Regions from separate parts of the Pantoea sp. Lij88 genome, predicted to be linked through region 1. Evidence: predicted binding sites of a transcription regulator. Region 1 holds the regulator's gene; the other holds the start of a gene.
The links. Region 1 encodes sigma-54, which starts transcription at its own class of promoters, with help from an activator protein. Its sites were predicted from a motif close to GTTGGCACANNTTTCGCTNT; they were not measured.
Positions count from the first base shown of each region.

Region 2: a site for sigma-54 is predicted at 10,793-10,812, ahead of glnK (P-II family nitrogen regulator). Genes of this name have one in related genera too.

Region 1 covers NZ_CP118269.1:3,563,597-3,578,301, forward strand. The annotation lists gene ispB (octaprenyl diphosphate synthase) at 1-133, shown strand, start outside; gene PU624_RS20540 (helix-turn-helix domain-containing protein) at 372-656, shown strand; gene murA (UDP-N-acetylglucosamine 1-carboxyvinyltransferase) at 718-1,977, opposite strand; gene ibaG (BolA family iron metabolism protein IbaG) at 2,044-2,301, opposite strand; gene mlaB (lipid asymmetry maintenance protein MlaB) at 2,415-2,720, opposite strand; gene mlaC (phospholipid-binding protein MlaC) at 2,720-3,355, opposite strand; gene mlaD (outer membrane lipid asymmetry maintenance protein MlaD) at 3,371-3,916, opposite strand; gene mlaE (lipid asymmetry maintenance ABC transporter permease subunit MlaE) at 3,921-4,703, opposite strand; gene mlaF (phospholipid ABC transporter ATP-binding protein MlaF) at 4,708-5,523, opposite strand; gene PU624_RS20580 (hypothetical protein) at 5,495-5,752, opposite strand; gene PU624_RS20585 (calcium/sodium antiporter) at 5,751-6,731, shown strand; gene kdsD (arabinose-5-phosphate isomerase KdsD) at 6,748-7,731, shown strand; gene kdsC (3-deoxy-manno-octulosonate-8-phosphatase KdsC) at 7,745-8,311, shown strand; gene lptC (LPS export ABC transporter periplasmic protein LptC) at 8,308-8,880, shown strand; gene lptA (lipopolysaccharide ABC transporter substrate-binding protein LptA) at 8,855-9,406, shown strand; gene lptB (LPS export ABC transporter ATP-binding protein) at 9,412-10,137, shown strand; gene rpoN (RNA polymerase factor sigma-54) at 10,186-11,619, shown strand; gene hpf (ribosome hibernation promoting factor) at 11,641-11,928, shown strand; gene ptsN (PTS IIA-like nitrogen regulatory protein PtsN) at 12,081-12,560, shown strand; gene rapZ (RNase adapter RapZ) at 12,608-13,462, shown strand; gene npr (PTS phosphocarrier protein NPr) at 13,459-13,731, shown strand; gene mtgA (monofunctional biosynthetic peptidoglycan transglycosylase) at 13,735-14,454, opposite strand.
Region 2 covers NZ_CP118269.1:3,018,446-3,033,150, reverse strand. The annotation lists gene ppiD (peptidylprolyl isomerase) at 1-984, shown strand, start outside; gene PU624_RS18095 (ComEA family DNA-binding protein) at 1,125-1,478, shown strand; gene PU624_RS18090 (acyl-CoA thioesterase) at 1,579-1,977, shown strand; gene queC (7-cyano-7-deazaguanine synthase QueC) at 2,028-2,723, opposite strand; gene PU624_RS18080 (SgrR family transcriptional regulator) at 2,765-4,483, opposite strand; gene cof (HMP-PP phosphatase) at 4,576-5,397, shown strand; gene PU624_RS18070 (PLP-dependent cysteine synthase family protein) at 5,432-6,466, opposite strand; gene PU624_RS18065 (Lrp/AsnC family transcriptional regulator) at 6,583-7,044, shown strand; gene PU624_RS18060 (SmdA family multidrug ABC transporter permease/ATP-binding protein) at 7,069-8,838, shown strand; gene PU624_RS18055 (SmdB family multidrug efflux ABC transporter permease/ATP-binding protein) at 8,831-10,606, shown strand; gene glnK (P-II family nitrogen regulator) at 10,864-11,202, shown strand; gene amtB (ammonium transporter AmtB) at 11,237-12,526, shown strand; gene tesB (acyl-CoA thioesterase II) at 12,577-13,440, opposite strand; gene PU624_RS18035 (YbaY family lipoprotein) at 13,631-14,188, shown strand; gene PU624_RS18030 (MGMT family protein) at 14,190-14,534, opposite strand.

The DNA of each region.
Region 1 (14,705 bases):
GCTGGAGTGGACCCGCAGCCGCGCCGAACAGGAAGCGGACAAAGCAATTGAAGCCTTGCGGATTCTGCCTGAATCACCGTGGCGCAGCGCCCTGGAGTCACTGGCGCACATGTCAGTCCAGCGCGATTTCTGATCCCACACGGAGCCTCCCGGGCTCCGTTTTTACGTCCCTGCTCTCACTTCTCTTTGTTCCCTCTTCGCTGTTGCACTTCTTTTGCGTGCTACCACACAGACCCGACGCTGGATCCAAATACAACTGGAAATTAATGGAATCTATTTGCTATAAATAACCTGTTCTTTCCAGATATCAGTAAAAAGGAAAGCCAACATCCGGCAGGACGACGTAATGACAAGGAAAAGGAGAACAGGTTATGGAAGAAAGGATGGAAGACTGGCATCCGGCTGACATTATCGCTGCGCTGCATAAGCGTGGTATGACTCTGGCAGGGCTGTCACGCGCAGCGGGTCTGAGTTCATCGACGCTGGCTAATGCGCTGACGCGTCCCTGGCCCAAAGGCGAATGGCTGATCGCCGACGCGATTAAGATTCACCCGAGTGAGATCTGGCCCAGCCGCTATTACGATCCCGATACCCGCTGTCTGCTGGATCGCAAAAAACGTATCCGGACGCCGGTAGATCATACTGACCGCGCCTGAGATCCCAGGCGAAAAAAAACCAGCCCCGAGCGGGGCTGGCTCTTTCAGAGCATCCGCGGGATTACTCTTCGCTGACACGCTCGATGTTCGCACCCATCGCTTTCAGTTTATCTTCGATGTGCTCATAGCCACGATCGATGTGATAAATGCGATCAACGAACGTCGTTCCTTCCGCAATACAACCCGCCAGAACCAGGCTTGCCGAAGCTCGCAGATCGGTCGCCATCACCTGCGCACCTGACAGGGTTTCAACCCCGTGACAGATCGCCGTGTTGCTCTCGATCTCAGCATGGCCGCCCATACGAATCAGTTCGGGGATATGCATGAAACGGTTTTCAAAGATGGTTTCGGTAATCAGGCCCGTGCCTTCCGCGACCATATTTAACAGGGTGAACTGCGCCTGCATATCGGTCGGGAAACCCGGATGCGGTGCGGTGCGCACGTTGACCGCTTTTGGTCGCTTGCCGTGCATATCCAGACTGATCCAGTCTTCACCGGTTTCGATGTCGGCACCCGCATCACGCAGCTTAGCCAGCACAGCATCCAGCGTATCTGGCTGGGTTTTGTGACACATCACTTTGCCGCCTGAAATGGCAGCCGCCACCAGGAAAGTACCGGTTTCGATGCGATCCGGCAGGACGCGGTAAACACCGCCACCCAGACGCTCAACGCCTTCGATGGTGATTTTATCGCTGCCTGCGCCACTGATTCTGGCACCCAGGGTGTTCAGGAAGTTGGCGGTATCGACAATTTCCGGCTCACGGGCCGCATTCTCAATGACAGTGGTACCGGTCGCCAGCGTCGCAGCACTCATGATGGTGACCGTTGCGCCGACGCTGATTTTATCCATGACAATCAGCGCGCCCTTCAGGCGGCCATTGACTGATGCTTTGACGTAGCCCTCTTCCAGCTTGATCTCGGCACCCAGCTGTTCCAGACCGGTGATGTGCAGGTCAACCGGACGGGCGCCGATAGCGCAGCCGCCCGGCAGTGAAACCTGACCCTGACCAAAACGCGCTACCAGCGGGCCCAGCGCCCAGATTGAGGCACGCATGGTTTTGACCAGATCGTAAGGCGCACAAAATACATCTACCGCGCTGGCATCGACATGCACAGAACCGTTGCGTTCCACCTTCGCACCCAGCTGCGTCAGCAGCTTCATGGTGGTATCAATGTCGCGCAGCTTTGGCACATTCTGGATCTCTACCGGCTCTTCAGCCAGCAGGGCAGCAAACAGAATAGGAAGTGCGGCGTTCTTCGCCCCGGAAATGGTTACTTCACCACTTAAGCGGGTGGGGCCTTGCACACGAAATTTTTCCATTAACACGGCTCTCAATTAACTAGCTAAAAATTGGACTCGCCCAGGGCGAGTTCACCACGATGAGGATCAGAAACCGTTGAGTTTACGGTCACGCGCCCATTCAGCGGGAGTGTAGGTTTTGATAGAGACAGCATGCATGCGGTTATCCGCGATGAATTCCATCAGCGGCGCGTAGACAGCCTGCTGCTTTTTCACGCGGCTCAGTTCGCCAAACAGTTCGCCTACGGCGATCACCTGAAAATGGCTGCCATCGTTGCTCATCACATGAACTTCGTCTAAAGGCAATGCGGCCATCAGCACGGCCTGAATTTCACTGTTTTCCATTGGGCTTAACTTCACTTAATAATAATAAGGCTGACATAGTAGAGGAAAGCGGCTGACTCTTAAATACGCAAAAGCCCCTGTCGAAAACAGGGGCTTAGCATAACAACCGGAAATCAGGCGCTTTTATCCGCAGAAACAATAATCTGTTGCAGATTGTAAAGCGTAATCAGCGAGTGCAGTTTGTCGCTGATGCCGGTAAAGCGTGGGGTAGTACCCTGTGCCCGTGCGATTTCCCGCAGGTGAACCAGCAGGGCGAGACCGGACGAGTCAACACGCTCCAGCGCCGCGACGTCGATGGTATCGACATCTTTAATCAGCGTCTCACGTTGCTGCCAGAGGCTCATCAGCGTGTCGCGATCCAGTTCGCCTTTCAGTAACAGCGTGCTGGCTTCCCGCTCCCAGCGTAACGATTCGTGCATTATTGTTGTTTATCCAGCGTGATCGGCTGTGCCGCAGAAGACTTCAGTTGTGCTGTCAGACCATCGATACCTTTGGTACGCAACAGATCGCTCCACTCATTTTGTTTGGTGGTGATCATGCTGACGCCTTCAGCGATCATGTCATAAGCCTGCCAGTTACCGGTCTGGCTGTTTTTACGCCACTGGAAGTCGAGACGAACCGGTGGGCGACCATTTGGGTCGATGATGGTGACACGAATGGCGACAATCTGGGCATCGCCCAACGGCTGCTCAGGCTGAATCTGGTAGCTCTGACCATTATAGAGTGCCAGTGCCTGACCATAAGCCTGCGCCAGATAGTCACCAAAGGCGCTGAAGTAGGCTTCACGCTGCGCGGGCGTTGAATCACGATAGTAGCGGCCCAGCACTAACGCGCCGGCATATTTGATCTGCACGTACGGCAGCAGCTCCTGACGGACGATTTCACGCAGGTAGTTTGGATCCTGCTTGATTTTCGGCTGCTCATTTTTAAGACGGGTGAACGTCTTTTGCGCCGCTTCGTTCATCAGTTTGTAGGGATTGCTCTGATCCGCTGCGGTCGCCGTCAGCGGTACTGCAACCACCAGCATGGCAATCATCAGTAAACGTTTAAACATGTTATACCCTCTTCTTTAAGGTTGAGCCGGTGCCGCAGGCGCAGCACTGTCGCCTTCCTGCGCATCCTTGTTGTCACTTTTTTGTTTGTTATCGCCGCTCTTATAAAGGAACTGGCCGATCAGATCTTCAAGCACCATGGCTGACTTGGTGTCGCGCAGCGTATCGCCATCTTTCAGCATCGCCGAACCGAGTTCAGGATCGTCAAAGCCTAAGTTCAGCGCCAGGAATTGCTCACCGAGCAGACCCTGAGTCCGGACCGCCAGCGAGCTGGTGTCAGAGATTTTATTCGCATACTGATCGCTGATCTCCATGGTGACACGCGGCAGCAGCGTTTTCGGCTCAAGCGCGATTTCTGTTACCCGGCCAATTACCACACCGCCAATTTTGACCGGCGAACTGGCTTTCAGGCCGCCGATATTGTCAAACGTGGCGTAGAGTTTCCACGTCGGCTCCGTGCCCATCGACTTTAGATCGGCGACGCGCAGACAGAGAAACAATGCGGCGATCAACGCCATAATCATAAAAATGCCAACCCAGATTTCGCTTTTTTTGCTTTGCATTGCATCAATTCCCAAACATCAGTGCTGTCAGCACAAAATCCAACCCGAGCACCGCCAGTGAAGCATGTACTACGGTACGCGTTGTCGCGCGACTGATCCCTTCAGAAGTGGGAATCGCGTCATAGCCATTAAAGAGGGCAATCCAGGTGACCGTCACGGCAAAGACGGCGCTTTTAATGATGCAGTTAACAACGTCGGTCCGGAAATCGACCGCGTTCTGCATAGCTGACCAGAAGAAGCCGGGATCGATCCCCTTCCAGCTCACGCCGACCAGTGCACCGCCAGCGATACCGACCGCAGTGAAGATCATTGTCAGCAGCGGCATGCTGATAAAACCGGCCCAGAAACGCGGCGAAACAACACGGCGCAACGGATCCACTGCCATCATCTCCATACTGGAGAGCTGTTCAGTGGCTTTCATCAGGCCGATTTCAGCCGTCAGTGCCGATCCGGCCCGTCCGGCAAACAACAGCGCGGTTACAACCGGCCCCAGTTCACGCAGCAGCGACAGCGCCACCAGCATTCCCAGACTGGTTTCGGCACCATAGGTGTTCAGCACCAGGTAGCCCTGCAGTCCGAGTACCATGCCGATAAACAGACCTGAAACCACAATGATCAGTAACGACAGTACGCCAACACTATAAAGCTGTTTGATCAGTAGCGGCGAGTGTCTGCGGAACGCGGGTTTTCCTACCAGCGCGTGAAACAGCATTAATCCTGCGCGTCCAAAACTGGCGCACGTTTCAATTCCCTGACGACCGAATGACGCCAGCGCCTTCAAGACCATCTGTTTAGTTACTCCCTGAGCCGGTTAAATCAGCGAGATAGTCGCCGGCAGGAAAACGGAATGGAACCGGACCATCCGCATGGCCATCAATAAACTGGCGCACGCGCGGGTCATTATTCTCTCGCAGTTCCGGCGTGGTGCCGTGTGCGATAATTTTTTGTCCGGCCACGATATAGGCATAGTCCGCAATACTCAGTACTTCCGGTACGTCGTGCGAGACCACAATACAGGTCAGGCCCAGAGCATGGTTAAGTTCATCGATCAATTTTACCAGCACGCCCATGGTAATGGGATCCTGTCCGACAAAGGGTTCGTCGAACATGATTAGCTCCGGCTCAAGCGCAATCGCGCGTGCCAGGGCCACACGACGTGCCATACCGCCCGACAGCTCAGCGGGTTTCAGCTGGGCTGCACCGCGCAGGCCTACCGCTTCCAGCTTCATTAATACGGTGCTGTGCAGAATCGGTGCAGGCAGACGGGTGTGTTCACGCAGCGGCCAGGCGACGTTTTCATAGACCGTTAAGTCAGTAAACAGGGCGCCAGACTGGAACAACATGCTCATTTTCTTACGCGCTTCGTACAATTTAGCGCGCGACAATGACGGTATGTTTTCGCCACGGAAAAAGATTTCACCGCTGGTTGGCTGAAGTTGTCCCCCAATCAAGCGTAGCAGAGTGGTTTTTCCTATCCCCGACGGCCCCATTATCGCCGTCACTTTGCCTTTCGGCACGGTCAGCGAAATGTCGTCGAAGATGGTGCGATCTCCGCGCGAAAAACTCACGCCACGAACCTCAACCAGATTCGTATGCTGCTGGATCATTATTACCTCTTGTAAGGATCGGGCGTAAACATGGGGTACGATGGTAGCCTGTTCGGTCCTGATTCACGATAGCTTTACAGAAACTTACCGCTAAGATTTGGCGAAAATGGTCATTAAATTTACTTTTGCCGTTCAGACGGTCAAAATCAGCGCCTGTCTCGCCAAACAGAACCTTAAACCGGTCGGGAAAGGCATTGCCGGCCTGGGTTTTTACGCAAGGATTTTTCATGTTCGTAGCTTCTGCACTGCTGATTATCGGTTTGCTTTTACTGGCATATGGTGCCGATCGTCTGGTGTTTAGCGCCTCTATATTGTGCCGATCATTTGGCATCCCGCCACTGATCATTGGCATGACCGTTGTCAGCATCGGCACCTCGCTGCCAGAGATGATTCTCTCCTTTTCTGCGGCACAGCATGGCCAGATGGATCTTGCTGTGGGCACCGCGCTCGGCTCGAATATAACCAACATTTTACTGATCCTGGGTGCCGCTGCGCTTATGCACCCACTCAGCGTCCATTCTAATCTGATACGCCGTGAACTGCCGTTGATGTTGCTGGTTACCCTGCTCAGCGGATTCATGCTGTTTGACAATCAGCTTAGTCGACTGGATGGAATTGGCCTGATCGCCATTGCTGCTATTTATCTGATGGTGGTGATTCGCATTGCGCGCAAAGCCGAACAGGACAATAACGACACCCTGACCCGCGAGCAGCTGGCCGAGCTGCCACGCGAAGAGAGCGGCAATACGGTGGCCTTTCTCTGGCTGGCCGTCGCGCTGATTATCCTGCCGATGTCGACACGAATGGTGATCGACAATGCCACCGCCTTTGCCGACTACTTTGGTGTCAGCGAACTGGTGATGGGTCTGACGCTGATCGCCGTGGGCACCAGCCTGCCCGAGCTGGCAACGGTCATTGCCGGCGCGCTGAAAGGTGAAGATGATATCGCGATCGGCAATCTGATCGGCGCCAACATTTATAATATTGCCATCGTGCTGGGCCTGCCGGCGCTGATTCATCCCGGCAGCGTCGACTATCACGCTTTCGCCCGCGATTACTGGGTGATGCTGGGTGTCAGCGTGCTGTTTGCCCTGCTCTGCCTGCTCCGTCGCCGACGTGTTGGCCGAACGGCAGGCTTATTTTTACTCTGTGGTTTCTTCGTCTGGGTGACGCTGCTGTGGATGCAGCCGGCATTCATGGACGGCTAACAAGGACAGACTCACTATGTCATATCAGCAACCAACAGCATTTGATTTTCAGCAGGCGGGAAAAACCGTTCTGCGCATCGAGCGTGAAGGACTTGAACAGCTCGATCAATATATCAACGACGATTTCGCCCGCGCCTGCGCCCTGATCTTTGCCTGCCAGGGGAAAGTGGTGGTGATGGGCATGGGCAAGTCAGGCCATATCGGCAAAAAAATGGCGGCGACCTTTGCCAGTACCGGCACGCCCGCCTTTTTTGTGCATCCGGCTGAAGCCAGCCACGGCGATCTGGGTATGGTGAGCAAAAATGATGTGGTCATCGCCATCTCCAACAGCGGCGAGTCGAACGAAATCCTCGCGCTGATTCCGGTATTGAAACGTCAGCATATTGCGCTGATCTGCATCACCGGGCGGCCTGACAGTGCGATGGGCCGGGTTGCCGATGTGCATCTGTGTGTCCATGTTCCGCAGGAAGCCTGCCCGCTGGGTCTGGCACCGACCACCAGCACCACGGCCACGCTGGTGATGGGCGACGCACTGGCGGTTTCGCTGCTGGAAGCGCGCGGATTTACGGCGGAAGATTTTGCCCTCTCCCACCCCGGCGGTGCGCTGGGCCGTAAACTGCTGCTGCATGTAGCTGATATCATGCACAGCGGCGATGAACTGCCGCACGTCACGCGTGACGCCTCACTGCGGGATGCGCTGCTGGAGATTACCCGCAAAAATCTGGGGCTGACGGTCATCGTCGACGGTCTGATGAAAATTGAAGGTATCTTTACGGATGGTGACCTGCGCCGCATCTTTGATATGGGCATCGATTTCCAGCGCGCCACCATCGGAGAAGTGATGACGCCAGGTGGCATCCGCGTCCGGCCAAACATGCTGGCGGTTGAAGCTCTTAACCTGATGCAGACTAAAAACATTACCTCGATTCTGGTGGCCGATGACGACCATCTGCTCGGTGTGGTACATATGCATGACATGCTGCGCGCTGGCGTAGTCTGAACAGGAAGAGAAAATGCAACAGGCAACTCCCCCGATTGATACCTGCTATGGCCCGGTCAATGCTGACGTTATGGCGCGCGCCAGCAGGATTCGTCTGCTGATCTGCGACGTTGATGGCGTGATGTCCGACGGCGTCATCTACATGGGGAATAATGGCGAAGAGCTTAAGGCATTCAACGTGCGGGACGGTTACGGTGTGCGCTGCCTGCTGACCTCCGATGTGGAAGTGGCTATTATTACCGGCCGCAATGCCCGTCTGATGGAAGATCGCTGCAAAACGCTCGGCATCCGTCATCTTTATCAGGGACAATCCGATAAGCTTTTGGCCTATCGTGAACTTCTGGATAAACTGTCTCTTTCCGACGACCAGGTGGCCTACATTGGTGACGACCTGATCGACTGGCCGGTTATGGCGAAAGTGGGATTAAGTGTGGCAGTGGCGGATGCACATCCTATCCTGCTGCCACGCGCGCATTATGTTACGCGGATCGCCGGTGGACGCGGCGCGGTTCGCGAAGTATGTGACCTGATCTTAATGGCGCAGAACAAATTTGAGGATGCCAAAGGGCAATCAGTATGAGTAAAAGCAGGCGTTGGATAACGCTGATTCTGACCTTGATTGCACTGGTTTTGATCGGCTGGAATCTTACTAATCAGGATGAGGATGGCACGCCAGTCGATACGGGCAGTCAGGCGCCGACCTATACCAGTGCGGATTCACACACTGTGGTTTATAACCCGCAGGGCGCGCTGTCCTATAAACTGGTCTCTGACAAAGTGACCTATTTCTCGGATGAGGAGCTGAGCTGGTTCGAAAATCCGGTGATGACGACTTATGATGAGAACAAAATCCCTACCTGGACGTTACGCGCAGATAAAGCAAAGCTCACCAAAGATCGTATGCTTTATCTGTATGGCCATGTTGAGCTGAATACGCTGACGCAGGATTCTCAGCTTGAGCGTATCAAAACGGATAACGCGCAGATCAATCTTGTCACTCAGGACGTTACCTCTGATGACCAGGTGACATTGTATGGCCGCAGTTTTAACTCCACCGGCATGAAAATGCGCGGCAATTTACGGACAAAAAACGCCGAGTTAATCGAGAAGGTCAAAACCTCATATGAAATTCAAAATGAACAAAAATAGCCTGAAGCTTTTACTGGCCAGCATGTTGCTGGCAACCAGCGTTCCGGCGCTTGCCCTGACCGGTGACTCGGATAAGCCCGTCAATATTGACTCGCAGAATCAGGCGCTGGATTTGCAGGGCAATGTCGCGACCTTTACCGGCAATGTCATCGTGACGCAGGGTTCAATCAAAATCACGGCGGATAAAGTCGTGGTGACCCGTCCGGGCGGCGACAGCAAGAAAACTATCGTTGATGCCTACGGTAATCCTGCCACCTTCTATCAGATGCAGGACAGCGGCAAGCCGGTTCAGGGCCACGCCTCAAAACTGCACTACGAACTGGCTAACGATTTCGTTGAACTGACCGGCAATGCTTTCATTGAGCAGCAGGACAGCAACATCAAAGGCGATCGTATTACCTACCTGGTAAAAGAGCAGAAAATGCAGGCTTACAGCCAGGGCCAGAACAAGCGCGTTACCACCGTACTGGTGCCGTCGCAACTTCAGGATAAAGGTTCGTCCAACAGCGGAAAGAAGAGTAACTGATAGCTATGGCCACATTAATCGCAGAAAACCTGGCGAAGGCATATAAAGGCCGTCGCGTGGTAGAAGATGTCAGTCTGCAGGTAAAGTCCGGCGAGATTGTCGGCCTGCTCGGCCCGAACGGTGCCGGTAAGACCACCACCTTTTATATGGTGGTGGGCATTGTCCCGCGTGACGCTGGCCGCATTATTATTGATGACGAAGATATCAGTATCCTGCCGCTGCATGCGCGTGCGCGTCGTGGCATTGGTTATCTTCCCCAGGAGGCGTCGATTTTCCGTCGCCTCAGCGTCTACGATAACCTGATGGCAGTACTGCAGATTCGTGATGATCTGACCGAAGAACAACGGCAGGATCGCGCCCGTGAACTGATGGAAGAGTTCCACATCGAACATCTGCGCGACAGCATGGGTCAGGCACTTTCCGGTGGTGAGCGACGTCGTGTTGAGATCGCACGCGCGCTGGCCGCTAACCCTAAGTTTATCCTGCTGGATGAGCCCTTCGCCGGTGTCGATCCGATTTCCGTTATCGACATCAAGAAAATCATTGAGCATCTGCGGGACAGCGGCCTCGGCGTGCTGATTACCGACCACAACGTGCGCGAAACGCTGGCGGTGTGTGAGCGGGCTTATATCGTCAGCCAGGGCCACCTGATTGCGCATGGCACACCCAATGAAATTCTTGCGGATGAGCAGGTTAAGCGGGTTTATTTGGGTGAAGAGTTCAGACTCTGATAAGGTGTCGTTAATACCGATGTTTACCTGGGAACTACCATCCTGTCTATGAAGCAAGGTTTACAACTCAGGTTCAGCCAACAGCTGGCAATGACTCCACAATTGCAGCAGGCGATTCGTCTGTTGCAACTTTCTACGCTTGAACTCCAGCAGGAGTTACAGCTTGCTCTCGAAAGCAACCCGCTGCTTGAGCAGACTGACCTGCATGAAGAGATCGACTCCCGGGAATCATCGGAGTCTGAGGCGCTGGATACACGCGAAGCGCTTGAGCAGAAAGAGATGCCCGATGAACTGCCGCTGGATGCCACCTGGGATGAGATCTACACAGCAGGCACGCCTTCCGGCACCGGCACCGATTATCAGGATGATGAGTTACCGGTTTATCAGGGCGAGACCACGCAGTCACTTCAGGACTATCTGATGTGGCAGGTCGGACTGACGCCTTTCAGTGACACCGACCGCGCCATTGCCACCTCTATCGTCGATGCTATTGATGACACCGGATATCTCACCGTTTCGCTAGAGGAGATCCTCGACAGTATCGGCAACGATGAGCTTGAAGCGGATGAAGTTGAAGCGGTACTGAAACGCATCCAGCGCTTTGATCCTATTGGTGTTGGTGCGCGCGATCTGCGTGACTGTCTGCTGGTTCAGCTGTCGCAATATGCCCCCGAAACGCCGATGCTGGCAGAAGCACGCCTGATCGTCAGCGAACATCTCGACCTGCTGGCGAATCACGATTTCCGCAGTCTGATGCGGGTGACGCGCCTCAAAGAAGAGGTGCTGAAAGAGGCGATGCTGCTGATTCAGTCGCTGGACCCGCGTCCGGGTCAGTCGATCAACACCAGCGAGCCGGAATATGTCATTCCCGATGTGCTGGTGCGTAAGGTCGGCACCCGCTGGACGGTGGAACTCAATGCCGACAGCGTTCCGCGTCTCAAAATCAATCAGCACTATGCGGCAATGGGTGGCGCCACGCGCAACGACAGCGACAGCCAGTTCATTCGCAGTAACCTGCAGGAAGCCCGCTGGCTGATTAAGAGTCTGGAAAGCCGCAATGATACGCTGCTGAAAGTGACGCGCTGCATTGTTGAACAGCAGCAGGCGTTTTTCGAGCAGGGTGAAGAATTTATGCGTCCGATGGTGCTGGCGGACATCGCCCAGGCCGTTGAGATGCACGAATCAACCATTTCCCGTGTAACCACGCAGAAGTATCTGCACAGCCCGCGTGGCATTTTTGAACTGAAGTACTTTTTCTCCAGTCACGTTAATACTGAAGGTGGCGGCGAAGCCTCCTCGACAGCGATTCGTGCCCTGGTGAAGAAATTAATTTCGGCGGAAAATCCAGCCAAACCCTTGAGCGACAGTAAACTGACCTCCATGTTATCTGATCAGGGGATTATGGTGGCACGGCGTACCGTCGCCAAATATCGTGAGTCTTTATCCATCCCGCCATCGAACCAGCGTAAACAACTGGTTTGAAAGAAATGAGAAGGAAGACCTATGCAGCTGAACCTGACCGGACAACACGTTGAAATCACTGCACCTCTGCGTGAATTCGTTAACGGTAAATTTGCCAAACTGGAACACTATTTTGAACATATCAATCAGGTCTATATTGTCCTGAAGGTTGAGAAAGTCACTCAGGTGGCGGACGCAACCCTACACGTGAATGGTGGCGAGCTGCACGCCACATCCGAAGCGGAAGATATGTATGCGGCAATTGATGGGCTGATCGACAAGCTCGCCCGTCAGCTGACCAAACACAAAGATAAACTGAAAAAACACTAACCTTCACGCTAGCGACGCGCGCCTGCCGCGCAGAGCCGACAGGATGGGGCGGATAATCCGCCCCGTTTTGTCATCTGAGTAAGCGCCGATTGTCTCAGGCGTTAAGACGCGCTGGCGGTGAATGGCCTGGTGAACACGCAAGTGAAACGATAATGAACAACGATCTCACACTGGAATTGAGCACAGTGCTTTCGCCAGACTGCACCCGCAGCGGCGTACACTGCCAGAGCAAAAAACGTGCGCTGGAAATTATCAGCGAACTGGCCGCTAAGCAGCTCAACCTGCCGCACCAGACGCTTTTCGAAGCGATCCTGACCCGCGAACGCATGGGCAGTACCGGTATCGGTAACGGGATAGCGATTCCTCACGGCAAGCTGGAAGAGGATACGCTGCGCGCGGTTGGGGTGTTTATCAGCCTCGAACAGCCGATTGCGTTTGATGCCGTCGACAACCAGCCGGTCGATCTGTTGTTTGCTTTACTGGTCCCGGCTGACCAGTGCAAAACACACCTGCATACCCTGTCTCTGGTGGCGAAGCGTCTGGCAGATAAAACGGTCTGCCGTCGTCTGCGTGCTGCGCAGAGTGATGAAGAGCTCTACGCCATTATTACGGAAGTCCAGACAGAGCAGTAACGCGTCTTTACCGGCCGGGTGCCGGTTTTAAAACGGGAGAGAAGGTCATGGTGCTGATGATCGTTAGCGGTCGTTCAGGCTCGGGGAAGTCAGTGGCGCTCCGCGCGCTGGAAGATATGGGGTTCTACTGCGTTGATAACCTGCCGGTCGTGCTGCTGCCTGAGTTAGCTAACTCACTGGCTGAGCGCAATATTTCGGCAGCGGTCAGTATCGACGTGCGTAACATGCCTGAATCCCCTGAAATTTTTGAAACCGCACTGAATAATCTGCCTGACACATTTTCACCTCAGTTGCTGTTCCTCGACGCCGATCGCAACACCCTGATTCGTCGTTACAGCGATACGCGCCGTCTGCATCCCCTCTCCAGCAAAAACCTGTCGCTGGAGAGCGCCATCGATGAAGAGAGCGATCTGCTGGAGCCGCTGCGTTCACGTGCCGATCTGATTATCGATACCTCAGAGATGTCGGTGCATGAGCTGGCAGAGATGCTGCGTACCCGTCTGCTCGGCAAGCGTGAACGCGAGCTGACCATGGTGTTTGAATCCTTTGGCTTCAAACATGGCATCCCGATTGACGCCGATTATGTGTTTGACGTGCGCTTTCTGCCCAACCCTCACTGGGATCCGAAACTACGCCCGATGACCGGCCTCGATCGTCCTGTGGCGGCCTTCCTTGATCGTCACACTGAAGTGCATAACTTTATCTACCAGACGCGCAGCTATCTTGAACTCTGGCTGCCAATGCTGGAAACCAATAACCGTAGCTATCTTACCGTGGCGATTGGCTGTACCGGCGGCAAACACCGCTCAGTTTATATCGCAGAACAGCTGGCGGATTACTTCCGTTCGCGCGGTAAGAATGTACAGTCACGCCATCGCACGCTGGAAAAGCGCAAATCATGACCGTCCGACAAACTGTAGAAATCAAAAATAAGCTGGGCATGCATGCCCGCCCGGCAATGAAGTTATTTGAGCTGGTACAGAGCTTTGATGCCGAAGTGTTGCTGCGCAATGAAGCGGGCACAGAAGCCGAAGCCAGCAGCGTGATTGCGCTGCTGATGCTCGACTCGGCCAAAGGCGGGCATATCGAGATTGAAGCCAGCGGCCCGGAGGAAGTTCCGGCGCTGGCTGCGGTCATTGAGCTATTTGAAGCGGGCTTCGATGAAGATTAAGGCTTAGTCGAGCTTATTACGCTGCAGGAAGCCCTCGCCGCCCAGCTGGCGCATCTGACGCAATATCCACTGCTGCCGCTCCCTGACATAGCCTGAGGGCGCAGCAGCACGATAACGAATCGGATTGGGCAGAACTGCCGCCAGCAAAGCGGCGTCTGCGGCGGTCAGCCGGCTGGCAGGCTTATGGAAGTAGCGCTGTGAAGCTGCCTCAACGCCAAAGATGCCGGGTCCGAACTCTGCAATGTTCAGATAAACGGTCAGAATGCGTCGCTTCGTCCACACCGTCTCAATCCCTACCGTCAGACCCGCCTCCAGACCTTTACGCACCCAGCTGCGACCATCCCATAGGAACAGATTCTTCGCAGTCTGCTGTGACAGCGTGGACGCCCCGCGCATCCGGTTGTCGCTTTTATCCAGTACGGACTCGATCGCCGCCACATCAAAGCCCCAGTGAGTGGGAAACTTTTGATCTTCTGAGGCGATAACGGCCAGTCCCATCCAGGGCGAAATCTCGTCATGGCCAACCCAGTCTGAATGAGCAACATAACTAAAATCACCGCGTAACCAGGCACCGATCTGTCGCTCAGTCATCACCGCTGAGAACGGCACCGGTAAGAATGAAAAGAGTAAAATTCCCGCCAGCCATACTCCCAGCCACACCAACAGGACGCGACCCGCAATCCGTCTGATACGCTGTCCGACGCTTCCTTTATGCTTGTTCATGCAATCTTCCCATACCTGTTGCAGATGTTAATCAATCACTCATGTAATCACTGCCATTAACGCAGTCTTTTTACGATTATCGCTGAAAACGAGACGGCCGTTTCCAGACTTTATTCAATCATTTTGCATCAAAATGCTGCAACAGTTCGAAATAGTTCAAGGACTTCCGAAAAAAAGGAATCGGTTCCATTGATCGGCCTTGCTTAGCATCTTTCCAGATAAACAGTTAATAATGAGTAATAAGCGCTTTA
Region 2 (14,705 bases), 550 kb from region 1:
GCGGATGTGGCGAAAGCCAAATCCATCGACCCGATCTCTGCGCGTAAGGGCGGTGATATGGGCTGGCTGGAACCGTCAACAACCCCGGATGAACTGAAAAATGCCGGTCTGACTGAGAAAGGCCAGATGTCAGGCGTGATCAAATCTTCAGTGGGCTTCCTGGTGGTTCGCCTCGACGATATCCAGCCAGAGCAGGTTAAACCGCTGGATGACGTTCGCAGCGCGATTGCCGCGAAAGTGAAGCAGGAGAAGGGCGTTGATGCCTTCTACAAACTGCAGCAGAAAGTCAGCGAAGCGGCCAGCAATGACAATGAGTCACTGGCGGGTGCCGAGCAGGCTTCGGGTCTGAAAGCGAAAGAGACCGGCTGGTTCAGTCAGGATACGCTGCCAGACGCGCTGAATTTCGATGCGGTGAAGCAGGCGATCTTTAACGGGGGTCTGGTGGGTCAGAACGGCGCACCGGGCAACAACTCCGATATCATCACTGTCGATGGCGATCGTGCCTTTGTGCTGCGTATCAGCGAGCATAAACCGGAAGCGGTGAAACCGCTGGATCAGGTTAAGGCGCAGATCACCGATACGCTCAAGCACGATAAAGCGACGCAGCAGGCGAAAGCCCAGGCCGATAAACTGCTGACCGACCTCAAAGCCGGTAAGCAGGATGCGCTGACTGCCGCAGGTCTGACCCTGAGCGCCAGCAAAACCGTTGATCGCAATGCGCAGGATCCGGTTGCACAGGCCGCCTTTAATCTGCCTCAGCCTGCGGAAAATAAACCGTCCTGGGGTGTGAGCGAAGATATGCAGGGCAACGTGGTACTGGTGGCGGTTGATAAAGTGAAAACCGGCAGCATGCCGCAGGCGCAGATTGACGAAATGGTCAAAGGCGTCACGCAGAATAATGCGCAGCTGACGTTTGAAGCGTTACTGCAAAACCTGCGTAAAGAGGCCAAAATAAAGTACGGCGCTGCCGCACAAATGCAGTAAGCCTCGCAGAAACTGCGCAACGACTGTAACAATCAAAGGCCGCATTAGCGGCCTTTTCCATTTCTGAAATTCCGCTTTTGAGCCTTGTGCGCAGTAGTGCCACTCTGTCGCTGCTGTTTACACACAAGGAGAAACACAGCATGGCTAAACCTAAACTCGTTGCCCTCTATCTCTCGCTCGCGCTGGGCGGGGCACTCTGTCACAGCAGCGTCTCTGCGGCACCTGAACCGGCCAGCACAGCTGTCACGCAGAGTGCACATTCTGCGCCGAAAACGGAGGCCGCCGCGCAGCCACAGCAGGAGCAGGTCAGTATCAATGAAGCCACCGCCGAACAACTTTCTGCCGTTATGAATGGGGTGGGACTAAAAAAGGCCCAGGCAATAGTGAGCTATCGCGAACAGTACGGACCCTTTAGCGCGGTTCAGCAACTCAGTGAAGTGCCGGGTATTGGCAATGCGCTGATAGAGCGAAATGCTTCCCGGCTGAAATTGTGAGGTGCGACACATCTGTGATGCTTAACCCACGCTAACCGGGCGACTCTGCTAAAGTGAACAGGTCCAACCAGTAAACTTACAGTAGCAGGAGAGCATGACCATGCAGACCACCATAAAAGTGCGCGGCTATCATCTGGATGTCTATCAGCACGTCAACAATGCGCGCTATCTTGAGTTTCTTGAGGAAGCGCGCTGGCAATGGCTGGAAGAGGTTGAAGCATTCCACTGGTTGCAGGAACAGAAACTGGCTTTTGTGGTGGTCAACATCAACATCAACTACCGTCGCCCGGCTGTGCTGGGCGACGTACTGACTATCGATAGTGAGATCACGCAGTTAAACGGCAAAAGCGGCATTATTGCGCAGCGGGTTTTGCTGGCAGGTCAGGAGACCGTGGTCGCGGATGCGGCACTCACGTTTGTCTGTATTGATTTACGGACCCAGAAGGCGGTTGCGCTGGAAGGGGAGTTACGCGAGAGACTGATGCGTCTGATGGCATGAGCGGATAACGGGGCGGCAAATCCGGTTCTCTGCCGCCACGTCATGCAGCCTTACTTAAGGCCGCTCTTTGCTTTCATGGCTGCCATGACGCCAGCACGATCGTTGAGATAACCCTGTAAGCCATTGGCCCGTAAATGACAGGCTGCGCACTCACCACATCCGTCACCTTTCACGCCGTTATAGCAGGTCAGCGTCTCTTCACGAATCAGCGCAAGCTGCTGCCAGTAATCCGCCAGCGCCCAGGTTTCCGCTTTGTTAAGCCACATCAGCGGCGTCTCAAAACGCATCTCGCGCGCCATGCCAAGCGACACAGCATGGTTCAGCGCTTTGACGAACTCATCACGGCAATCAGGGTAGCCGGAGAAATCGGTCTCACACACGCCGGTGATCACTGCTTCCGCTTCGACCTGATAAGCGTAAACCGAGGCCAGCGTCAGAAAGAGAATATTGCGGCCCGGCACGAACGTACTGGGTAAGCCACTGGCCTCAGGATTGTAAGCCGGCACCGGAATGTTATCCCGCGTCAGGCTGCTGACGGCGAGTTCGTTCAGCATGGTGACATCAAGCACCTTATGCGCGCGGGCACCCAGTTTCATTGCCAGATCGCGGGCGACATCGATCTCTTCACGGTGGCGTTGACCATAGTCGAAAGTGACGCAGTGAACTTCATCATATTGCTGCAAAGCCTGAATCAGGCAGGTAGTGGAGTCTTGTCCACCGCTGAAAACTACAACAGCGCGTTTCATGGTGTTTTCCTGATCGTTTATTTTGCGCTTATGGTAATGCCTCAGTCCGCCGCTGAACAGCTGCAAGGCGGATCAATGGGCGGCGGAATCCATGCGCGGCTGAAATCGAACCAGCCCAGCGTGTTCAGTTCAATGCCTTCAACGCCAGGTGGCGCGTAGATTTGGTAGCGATAGTTAAACAGTGGCAGCAGGATGCCGTCCGTCATCAGCTGATGATAAAGCTGATGCAGCGCGCGGGTACGAATATCGCCGTCGGCTATCTGCTGGATCGCCAGCAGTTGCACCTGTACTTCTTCGCCCTGCGGCGTGGGCCACAGCCGTCGCCAGAGCGGGTCAATCTGCAACCAGTTGGCGAGCGTAAAGACCGGCGCATCGCCAATCAGCCGATCGCCCATCACGATATCCGCCTCATCAAGCGAGTCGATGCGGTACCAGCTTTTCACCGAATGAAAAACCACGTTCAGGGTGCAGCCGTGCTGTTTTAACAGGGCAACCAGCGCCTGTGACATCTGGTGCAGCTCAACCGGCAACTGATAATGCAGCGTCAGGGTCGCCGGCAGGGGAACCGGGACCGTATCCATCAGCGGCACATCCCAGCCGGGTAACAGCTCCCTGCTGGGTGTAATCAGACCCTCATCCAGTGGCAACCGGCTGACGATACCGCTTTGCTGGATCAGCTGGAAAAGCGTTTGCGCCTGCGCGGGTGTAAATCCGGTTCGTGGGCGGCAGACCAGATAACAGAAGCCCAGACTGATGCTGCTGCTGACCGGTTGCAATGTTTTGAGCTCTGAGGCATCGCCTATCGCAATCTGCACCGGATGACGACAGCTGCTGCCGAGAGCGGGATCAAACAGCTGAGGGGTAATCCAGTACTCCACCGCCTGCAACAGCGGGCGCTCCAGATGCCAGCGCGCATGACTTTCAATCCTGACCAGTTCGGCGCTGAAGTGCGCCCGTTTCCACGGCCCGCTGCCCGTGGCGGGATCATCGGGATGGGGCAGCAGGCACAACAGGTGGGCGAGGCGATGGGGCAGCCAGAAATCAGGGCGTCGCAATACAAAACGCAGCGCAAGCGGATGGGGTGCATCCACGCTGATCACATCGGCCAGCAACAGACCAACGCGCGGATCCCGCAACAGCTGGCGGAACTGCGTGACCAGTTGAGTGGCCTGCAGCGGTTCGTCGTTGTGCCACATCAACTGAGGCCGTAACCAGAATAACCAGCTACAGGATTCTTCATCGTGCTGCCAGTGATGCGCCAGATCGCCGACCGGCTCATCCTGCTCAAAACGGGTCAGACCGGAATAGATCTGGCGAACCAGGTGCTGTTCAGCCCGACCGGTAATCTGGCGCGGCGCGGTGCTTTCCATCGGACGGTAGTAGGGGATGCGCAGAACCGGCGTGTCGTTCTGCCACTGTCCACCCATGAGTGGCCGTAGCATATTGATCAGCCTTTCCGGCGCCAGATCCAGCAGCTGCAAGGCATCCGCCGCGTCTCCGGCAGCGAGCTGCCGTTGCAGCAACTGCTGTCTTAACTGTTCAGGCGTGCGCAGAAACGCTAATTGCCCCTGCTTGCCCCGGCCCGGCTCGCCGTGCCAGCTTAGCCAGCCTGCATGCTGCCATTGTGACAGCAACGTACGCAGATGGCGCTCGCTACAGATGCAGTGGCGCGCCATCTCTGCCACGCAGGTTTGCTGAGGCGCACCCTGGCTCTGCTGCCACAGGCGCTGAAACTGATTAAGACGGTTGAGCTGGCGCATATTAAACCCGGAACAGTTTTTTAAAAGTATTCACTATTAGTTCCGCAATTAACAGGCAATAGTGGAGTTCATCTTTCAGCAGGAGGTAAATCATGGTGCGTTTAGCGGCGTTTGATATGGACGGCACATTATTGCTACCGAATCATCAGCTGGGTCAGCAGACGCTGGATAGCCTGCAGGCGCTGCATCTGCGAGGCGTTAATCTGGCGCTGGCGACAGGCCGCCACCTGCTGGAGATGCAGATCTTACGGAAAAAAATGACACTGCCCGCATGGCTGATTACCGGTAATGGCACCCGCGTACACGATCAGTCAGGTCATCTCATTTTTGCGCGGGACCTGCCTTCTGTCGTCGCCGAAGAGGTCATCCACCGCCACTGGAATACACGCGCCTCGATTCATATTTTCAACGACCGGGGGTGGTTTACCGATCGGCCTCAGCCTGAGCTGCTGGTGGCGCATCAGATGAGCGGATTCGGTTATCAGCTGTGCGATCTTAAAAGGCTGCCCGCGCATCAGGTGACAAAAATCTGCTTTATTGATGAGCATCAGCGCCTGTGCCAGCTAAAAACCGAGCTGGATGCCGTACTGGGCGAGGACGCGAATATCTGCTTCTCTGCCGCGGATTGTCTGGAGGTGCTGCCCGCCAGCTGCAACAAAGGCAGCGCGCTGGCGCTACTCTGCGACCACCTGTCGCTGACAATGGCGGATTGCATGGCGTTTGGTGATGCGATGAACGATCGCGAGATGCTGGCGCACGCCGGAAAGGGTTTCATCATGGGCAATGCGATGGCGCAGCTGAAAGCCGCGCTACCGCATCTGCCAGTATTAGGGCATTGCGAGACACAGGCGGTGTCTCACTATTTAAATCACTGGCTGGCTACACCCGACCTCGCGTATTCCCCCGAATGCTGAGGATTGCCGTGAACCGGACAGGATGTCCGGTTTTTTATTCCAGCTCGCGCTGCCACGGCGTGATATCGCCAATATGTTTTGCTACCCATTCAGGCTGATAGTAGCTATCGGGATAACGTTCGCCGCTGTCGCACAGCAGCGTCACCAGCGATCCCGGCTGATTCGCTGCCCGTAACCGTTTCGCCACCTGCATCATGCCCCAGAAATTGGTGCCGGTAGAGGCGCCAGGCTTGCGTCCCAGAATCTTTTCCAGCTTCAGCATGGCGGCCAGCGTCGCACCATCCGGTACTTTGATCATCTCGTCGATCACATCAGGCATAAACGACGGCTCTACCCGAGGACGGCCAATTCCCTCGATCATACTGCCACGCGTACTGGTCAGGGTGGCATCACGCTGCTGCCAGTAGTCGTAGAACACCGAATGCTGCGGATCGACCACCAGCAGTTTCGTTTCCAGCCCCTGATAACGGATATAACGGCCCAGCGTGGCTGAGGTGCCGCCGGTGCCTGCACTCATGATCACCGTATGCGGAACCGGAAAGGGTTCATGCTGCATCTGGCGGAAAATGCTCTCGGCAATATTGTTATTGCCGCGCCAGTCGGTAGCGCGTTCAGCGTAGGTAAACTGATCCATAAAATGGCCCTTCAGCTCACGCGCCAGCCGTTCAGATTCCGCATAGAGCTGGCAGGGATCCTCGACAAAATGACACTGTCCGCCATAAAACGTGATCTGCTCAATTTTACGTTTCGCCGTGCTGGCGGGCATCACCGCTATAAACGGCAGGCCCAGCAGCCTTGCGAAGTACGCCTCAGAAACGGCAGTGCTGCCTGACGAGGCTTCGATAATCGGCGTATTCTCTTTAATCCAGCCGTTAGAGAGGCCATAGAGGAACAGGGATCGTGCCAGCCGATGTTTAAGACTGCCACTGGGATGGGTACTTTCATCTTTCAGATAGAACCAGATGCCGGGGAAGTCCGCCAGATCGAAACGGATCAAATGGGTCTCTGCCGATCGTTGAAAATCAGCATTAATTTCGTTGATAGCATGGCGAATCCAGCAGGTCTGCATCTCAGGCGTCCGGTAAAAAGTGATGCGGCTATTTTATGGCACGTGCAGGAAAAAGAGATTGCAAAATTACCGCTAAAATCGCGCTAATGGAGAAAATGATTCTCTCGGAGTCCCCAATGTTAGATAAAACTGACCTTAAACTGCTCTCACTGCTGCAGCAGGACTGCACGCTGTCGCTGCAGGCGCTGGCGGATGCCGTCAACCTCACCACCACACCCTGCTGGAAGCGCCTGAAAAAGCTGGAAGATGATGGCATTATTCGCGCTCGGGTGGCGCTGCTGGATGGGGATAAAATCGGACTGTCACTGACGGCGTTTATGTTTGTGAAAACGCAGCAGCACAGCCGCGACTGGTATCAGGCCTTTGTCTCGGTGGTGAGCAGCATGCCGGAGGTCATGGCCTTTTACCGTATGGCAGGCGAGTATGATTACCTGCTGCGCATTCAGGTCGCCGATATGAAAAGCTATGATGCGTTCTACAAACGATTAGTGAATGGGATGCCCGGCCTGATTGATGTGACATCCAGCTTTGCCATGGAAGAGATTAAATACACCACGGCTTTACCTGTCGCCCCGTGAGGGCCTGAGATTGAGAACAGCGTTGTGAGATTATTCAGCCAGTTAAGTTGGTATTTTCTGCGGGAGTGGCGGCGCTATCTGGGCGCGGTCATCCTGCTGATTGTGATTGCTATTCTGCAGTTGCTGCCGCCGCATGTGGTCGGGGTTATTGTTGATGGCGTGACGCGAGACAACATGAGTACCAGCCGCATCATGATGTGGATTGGGATCATGCTGGCAACCGCAGTGGTGGTCTATCTGCTGCGCTATGTCTGGCGCGTGCTGCTGTTTGGCGCCTCCTACCAGCTGGCGGTTGAGTTGCGCGAAGATTTCTATCGCCAGCTGAGTCGTCAGCAACCGGCATTTTATCTGCGGCATCGCACCGGCGACCTGATTGCGCGGGCCACTAACGACGTGGATCGGGTTGTGTTTGCGGCCGGGGAGGGGGTGCTGACGCTGGTCGACTCGCTGGTCATGGGCTGTGTGGTGCTGCTGGTGATGAGTACGCAGATCAGCTGGCAGCTGACGCTGCTGGCGCTGGTGCCGATGCCGATCATGGCTATCGTGATCCATCGCTACGGTAACCAGCTGCACCAACGCTTCAAGCTGGCACAGGCGGCTTTCTCCACCCTTAACGATCAGACACAGGAGAGCCTGACCAGCATCCGGATGATCAAATCCTTTGGCCTTGAACAGCATCAGTCGCAGCAGTTTTCTGACATCGCCCGCGATACCGGCGAGAAAAACCTGCGCGTTGCGCGGGTCGATGCCCGTTTCGATCCTACTATCTACATCGCTATCGGCTTCTCAAACCTGCTGGCGATTGGCGGCGGCAGCTGGCTGGTGTGGCATGACCAGATGACGCTGGGGCAGCTCACCAGCTTTGTCATGTATCTCGGCCTGATGATCTGGCCGATGCTGGCACTGGCGTGGATGTTTAATATTGTCGAACGCGGCAGTGCCGCCTGGAGCCGCATCGGCGCACTGCTGGCGGAAGCGCCGGCCGTGAAAGATGGCGAAAAGTCACTGCCACCTGAGCCGGGCACGCTGCAGGTCGCGATTCGCGCCTTTCACTATCCGGCCAGCACGAGTCCGGTGTTAAGCGATGTCAGCTTCCAGCTGAAACCCGGCGAGATGCTGGGGCTATGCGGGCCAACCGGCAGTGGTAAAAGCACACTGCTCAGCCTGATTCAGCGTCATTTTGATATTCAGCAGGGCGACATCCGCTATCACCAGATCCCGCTGCCGCAGCTGCGGCTCGACAGCTGGCGCAGCCGTCTGGCCGTGGTCAGCCAGACGCCGTTCCTGTTCTCAGACAGCGTGGCGAACAATATTGCGCTGGGGAAGCCGGGCGCAACCCGGCAGGAGATTGAACATGCCGCTACGCTGGCCTGCGTTCATGACGATATCCTGCGACTGCCACAGGGCTATGAAACGGAAGTCGGGGAGCGCGGTGTGATGCTGTCGGGTGGACAGAAGCAGCGTCTTTCGATTGCTCGGGCATTGCTGCTGAATGCCGAAATCCTGATTCTGGACGATGCGCTTTCTGCGGTGGATGGCCGTACCGAACACGAAATCCTGCATAACCTGCGTATCTGGGGGCAGGGACGCACGCTGATTATCAGCGCGCACCGCCTGTCGGCGCTGACGGAAGCCAGTGAGATTCTGGTGCTGCAGCAGGGCAGCGTGGCCCAGCGAGGCGACCATGACACGCTGGCTGACAGTGCTGGCTGGTATCGTGATATGTACCGTTACCAGCAACTGGAAGCGGCGCTGGATGATGATGAAAATGAAAAAGGAGTGCCGCATGGCTAAGTCTGCACGCTTGTGGCCAACCCTTAAGCGCCTGCTGAGCTACGGCAAGCCATGGCGCAAATCCCTGTCGCTGGCGGTCGGGATGCTGTGGGTCGCCGCCGCAGCGGAAGTGACCGGCCCGGTGCTGGTCAGCTACTTTATCGATAACCTGGTGGCCAAACATCAGATGCCCTGGGGGCTGGTTGCCGGACTGGTGATCAGTTTCATCCTGCTTCAGCTGCTGGCCGCCGGGCTGCACTACTGGCAGGCGCTGTTGTTTAACCGTGCTGCTATCGGTGTAGTCCAGCGGTTGCGCAGTGACGTAATGAATGCGGCACTCTGCCAGCCGCTGAGCGCTTTTGATACCCAGCCGGTGGGGCAGCTTATCTCGCGCGTGACGAACGACACCGAGGTGATCCGCGATCTCTATGTCACGGTGGTCTCCACTGTACTGCGCAGTGCTGCGCTGGTGGGTGCCATGATGGTGGCGATGTTCAGCCTTGACTGGCGTATGGCGCTGGTGGCGATGATGATCTTCCCGCTGGTGCTGATAGTGATGTTCATCTATCAGCGCTTCAGCACGCCGATTGCCCGCCGGGTTCGCAGCTACCTGGCGGACATCAACAACGGCTTTAACGAAGTCATCAGCGGCATGAGCGTGATTCAGCAGTTTCGTCAGCAGGCGCGATTTGGTGAGCGGATGGGCGAAGCGAGCCGCTCTCACTATCTGGCGCGAATGGAAACGCTGCGTCTCGATGGCTTCCTGCTGCGTCCGCTGTTGAGCCTGTTTTCAGCAATGGTGCTGTGCGGGCTTCTGATCCTCTTCAGTTTCTCCGTGCCTGGCGTGTTTGAAGTGGGTGTGCTGTATGCCTTCATTACCTATTTAGGTCGCCTGAATGAGCCGCTGATTGAGCTGACGACGCAGCAGTCGATGCTGCAGCAGGCGGTGGTTTCCGGTGAGCGTATCTTCGAGCTGATGGATGCCGCGCAGCAGCAGTATGGTGCCGATCAGCAGCCCCTGGCTTCAGGCCGTATCACCCTGAACAATCTGAGTTTTGCCTACCGTGAAAACCGCGATGTGCTGAGTGATATCCATCTTGAGGTCGCCCCGCGTGAGTTCGTGGCGCTGGTGGGTCACACCGGCAGCGGCAAAAGCACCCTGGCTAACCTGTTGATGGGCTATTACCCGGTGACGCGCGGCGAAATCCGTATTGATGATCGACCGATTAGCGAGCTGAGCCATGCCGTGCTGCGCCGTGGTATTGCGATGGTGCAGCAGGATCCGGTAGTGCTGGCCGATACGCTGCTGGCGAATGTGCGGCTGGGCCGCGACATCAGCGAAGAGGCCGTCTGGACGGTGCTTGAACAGGTGCAGCTTGCGCCGCTGGCGCACGCTTTGCCAGAGGGCATTCATACCCGGCTGGGCGAGCAGGGCAATAATCTGTCGGTCGGACAGAAGCAGCTACTGGCGCTGGCGCGTGTGCTGGTGGATCTGCCGCAGATACTGATCCTCGACGAGGCAACGGCCAATATCGACTCCGGCACCGAGCAGGCAATTCAGCAGACGCTTGAGAGGCTACGCCAGCACAGCACGCTGGTGGTGATCGCGCACCGCCTCTCAACGATTATCGACGCAGACAAGATTCTGGTGCTGCATCGCGGTCGGGTAGTCGAGCAGGGCACGCATCAGCAACTGCTGGCGCTGCAGGGACGTTACTGGCAGATGTATCAGCTGCAGCAGGCAGGTGAAGATCTGGCGTCGGGCGTGCCTGTAACATCTGAAAGCTGAGTTGCACCTTTTTTGCGCAGCTTTATCAGAATAATCTGTACAAATGCACTCCTTTGACGCTTTAAGCACCAAAGGAGTGCAGTCCTCTGCTGCAATCTACGCTATCCAGCCACTTCTTGTCCGCTCTTCACTAATGCATCCCTTGCTCCGTCTCGCCTGACTCTCTGATTAACGTCAGTTTTACACTCTGGCACAGGCTTTGCTTATATCCCTGCGTGTCCGTAAACGTTACCTATTTACTCGCTGGAGGGGATCCAATGAAGCTGGTTACCGTCGTAATTAAGCCATTTAAGCTGGAGGATGTACGTGAAGCTTTATCCTCTATCGGCATTCAGGGACTGACCGTCTCCGAAGTGAAAGGTTTTGGCCGTCAGAAAGGCCATGCAGAGCTTTATCGTGGCGCAGAGTACAGCGTGAACTTCCTGCCAAAGGTCAAAATTGATATCGCGATTGCCGACGATCAGTTAGACGAAGTGGTGGATGTCATCAGTAAAGCGGCTTACACCGGCAAAATTGGCGACGGTAAAATTTTCGTGGCTGAACTGCAGCGCGTCATCCGTATTCGTACCGGCGAGACCGACGAAGCCGCTCTGTAATTAAGACTCAGTACTGTGATGGGATGGAATAAAAATGAATAAAATGTTAGCTAAGTTGGGCCTCACCAGCCTGGCACTGTTACCCTCACTCGCGATGGCTGCTGCGCCTGCCGTTGCGGACAAGGCTGATAACGCATTTATGATGATTTGCACCGCGCTGGTGCTGTTTATGTCAATTCCAGGTATTGCGCTGTTTTACGGCGGTCTGATTCGCGGCAAAAACGTTCTGTCAATGCTGACGCAGGTCGCTGTGACCTTCTCGCTGGTCTGCGTGCTGTGGGTGGTTTACGGCTACTCGCTGGCCTTCAGCGAAGGCAACGCCTTCTTTGGTGGCTTTGGCTGGGCCATGCTGAAAAACATTCAGCTGACCGCCGTTATGGGCAGCTTCTATCAGTATATTCATGTCGCGTTCCAGGCCTCGTTTGCCTGTATCACTGTGGGTCTGATTGTCGGCTCCATCGCAGAGCGTATTCGCTTCTCAGCAGTACTGATCTTTGTGGGTGTCTGGCTGACGCTCTCTTATTTACCTATCGCACACATGGTGTGGGCGGGCGGTTTCCTGGCTCAGGATGGCGCGCTGGACTTTGCTGGCGGTACCGTAGTGCATATCAACGCCGCTGTAGCGGGTCTGGTGGGCGCTTATCTGGTTGGCAAACGTGCTGGCTTTGGTAAAGAGGCCTTCAAGCCACACAACCTGCCGATGGTCTTCACCGGCACCGCCATCCTCTATGTAGGCTGGTTCGGTTTCAACGCCGGTTCTGCATCTGCAGCAAACGAAATTGCCGCACTGGCCTTCCTGAACACCGTTGTTGCAACAGCGGGCGCTGTACTGGCCTGGACCTTTGGCGAGTGGGCCGTTCGCGGTAAGCCTTCGCTGCTGGGTGCCTGTTCAGGCTTTATTGCCGGTCTGGTCGCGATTACTCCAGCCTGTGGTTATGTCGGCGTCGGCGGTGCATTAATCATCGGCCTGGTCGGCGGACTGGCGGGACTGTGGGGTGTGACCACCCTGAAAAAATGGCTGCGTGTGGATGACCCGTGCGATGTGTTCGGCGTGCATGGCGTCTGCGGCATTGTCGGCTGTATCCTGACTGGCGTGTTTGCTTCCTCTTCACTGGGCGGCGTCGGCTATGCTCAGGGCGTTACCATGGGCCATCAGGTCTGGGTACAGCTCTTCAGCGTAGGTCTGACTATCGTCTGGTCAGGCGTTGTTGCCTTCATCGGCTTCAAGCTGGCCGATATGATTGTCGGTCTGCGTGTTCCGGAAGAGCATGAACGTGAAGGTCTGGATGTAAACAGTCACGGCGAGAACGCTTACAACCAGTAATGTGTGGGCACTTAAAAGATTAATCGGGGGCGAGAAATCGCCCCCTTTTTTTATTCGCTGCGCTGACGCATGACCCCTTCCTGAACTGTCGAGGCCACCAGCACACCCTGCTGATTATAAAACTCACCCCGGACAAAACCGCGCGCGCCAGAAGCGGAGGTACTGACCACGCTGTAGAGCAGCCATTCAGTGAAGTCGAACGGGCGGTGGAACCACATAGAGTGGTCGATCGTGGCAACCTGCATGTCCGGCTCTAAAAAGCCTTTGCCGTGCGGCTGAAGCGCGACCGGCAGGAAGTTGAGATCGGAAGCATAACCGAGCAGGTACTGATGAATACGCAAGTCGGCAGGTAATGAGCCGTTAGCACGGATCCAGACCTGGCGTTCAGGCTTATCCACATGTCCCCGCAAAGGGTTGTGAATCTGCACCGGACGGATCTCCAGCGGACGCTCAGCAATGAATTTCTCGCGTAACTTATCTGGCAGCATATGCGCCATTTTCTGCGCCATCGCCTGTTCAGTCAGCAGATTTTCGGGGCCGGCTACCTGCGGCATCGGATTCTGATGTTCAAACCCGCTTTCCGGCGACTGGAACGAGGCGGTCATATAAAAAATGGGCTGTCCATTCTGAATGGCGCTGACCCTGCGTGCGCTGAAACTTTTGCCATCGCGCAGCGTTTCAACATCATAAATAATCGCTTTCTGGCTATCGCCGGGCCGCAAAAAATAGCTGTGAAAAGAGTGGATAACGCGATCTTCCGGGACGGTTTGTTTAGCGGCATACAGCGCCTGACCCACCACCTGACCGCCAAACACCTGGCGCAGACCCAGATCTTCGCTCTGGCCGCGATATAAACCCTCTTCCAGTTTTTCCAGATTCAATAAATTCAGCAGATTCTGCAGTGCCTGACTCATGGCGCATTCCTCAATATAGTGACCTGCTCAGTGTGAAAGATCGGACCAGTTGACGTCAATCAGACTTTCCGTTTTGCCTGTGCCAGGCAAAATTTCATATATGTGCCAAAATTAAGGACATACGGCGGGTGAAACGCTGTAAGCAGGATTCGCTGCCGACAATCATTTTGATCAAAAGGAGACGACATCAATGAAACTCAGGCATGTGGTTAGTGGCGTGGTTATCGCGGTTGCTGTTGCGGGATGCGCCGACAAGAGTAAACCTGTACCGACGCCAACGCTGGGTTCTGCGGTTGCAGGACAGACGGCCGCAATTGCGCAGCCAAATGTAAGTGGTTCGATCTATATCCGCCAGCGCATTGCGCTGCCGCCGGATGCGGTATTAACCGTAACGCTGTCTGATGCCTCTGTATCCGACGCACCGTCAAAAGTGCTGTCGCAGCGTGTAGTGCGTACCGAAGGCAAACAGGCACCGTTCCAGTTTGTGCTGCCGTTCAACCCGGCCGACATCCAGCCTAATGCACGCATTCTGTTAAGTGCTGCTATCACAATCGACGGCAAGCTGACCTTTGTGACTGAAGGCGTGAAACCAGTCATTAACCAGGGCGGCACCAAAGCTGAACTGCTGCTGGTACCGGTACCGTCAGTGGCGATGCCAACCCAGCCGGGCGCAGCGACTACCGTGCCGTCGACTTCACCGACACTGGTGACGCCGTCTGCTGCTATTCCTGCACCAACCCGCATTTAATTTATCGGGGCGACCCTGTCGCCCCTTTTTCCTGCCTGAAATCCCAGCGATAAGTCTCAAGATCGAGCTGTCCGTCATCACTGACCTCTATTCCTTCCGCTTCCAGCGCATCCCGCTGCCGCAACAGGCTGTCGCCTTGCAGTGAAATCGTACCGTGACGATTGACGACGCGATGCCAGGGGAGGGTGGTGCCTTCAGGTAACCGGCTCAGCACGCCGCCGACCTGACGTGCCGCGCGGGGCGAACCCGCCAGCAGCGCCACATCGCCATAGGTGCTGACGTGACCATACGGAATAGCGGCAACAATTTGCCAGATGCGTTGCTGGAAAGTGTCAGGCTGATGCATGTGCTTATTTCATCAGGAACAGGGTGTTAACTTTAGCATGAGGAGAGGGCGGTGAACGCGTTAAAGCGGCGGTTGTTCAAGAAAACAACGGTTGTCCCGACTACGCTTGCAATTGCCCCCTCCTTCCCAGATAATGCCCCCGCTCTCGTAAAGAGGGCTTGTCAATGGGGG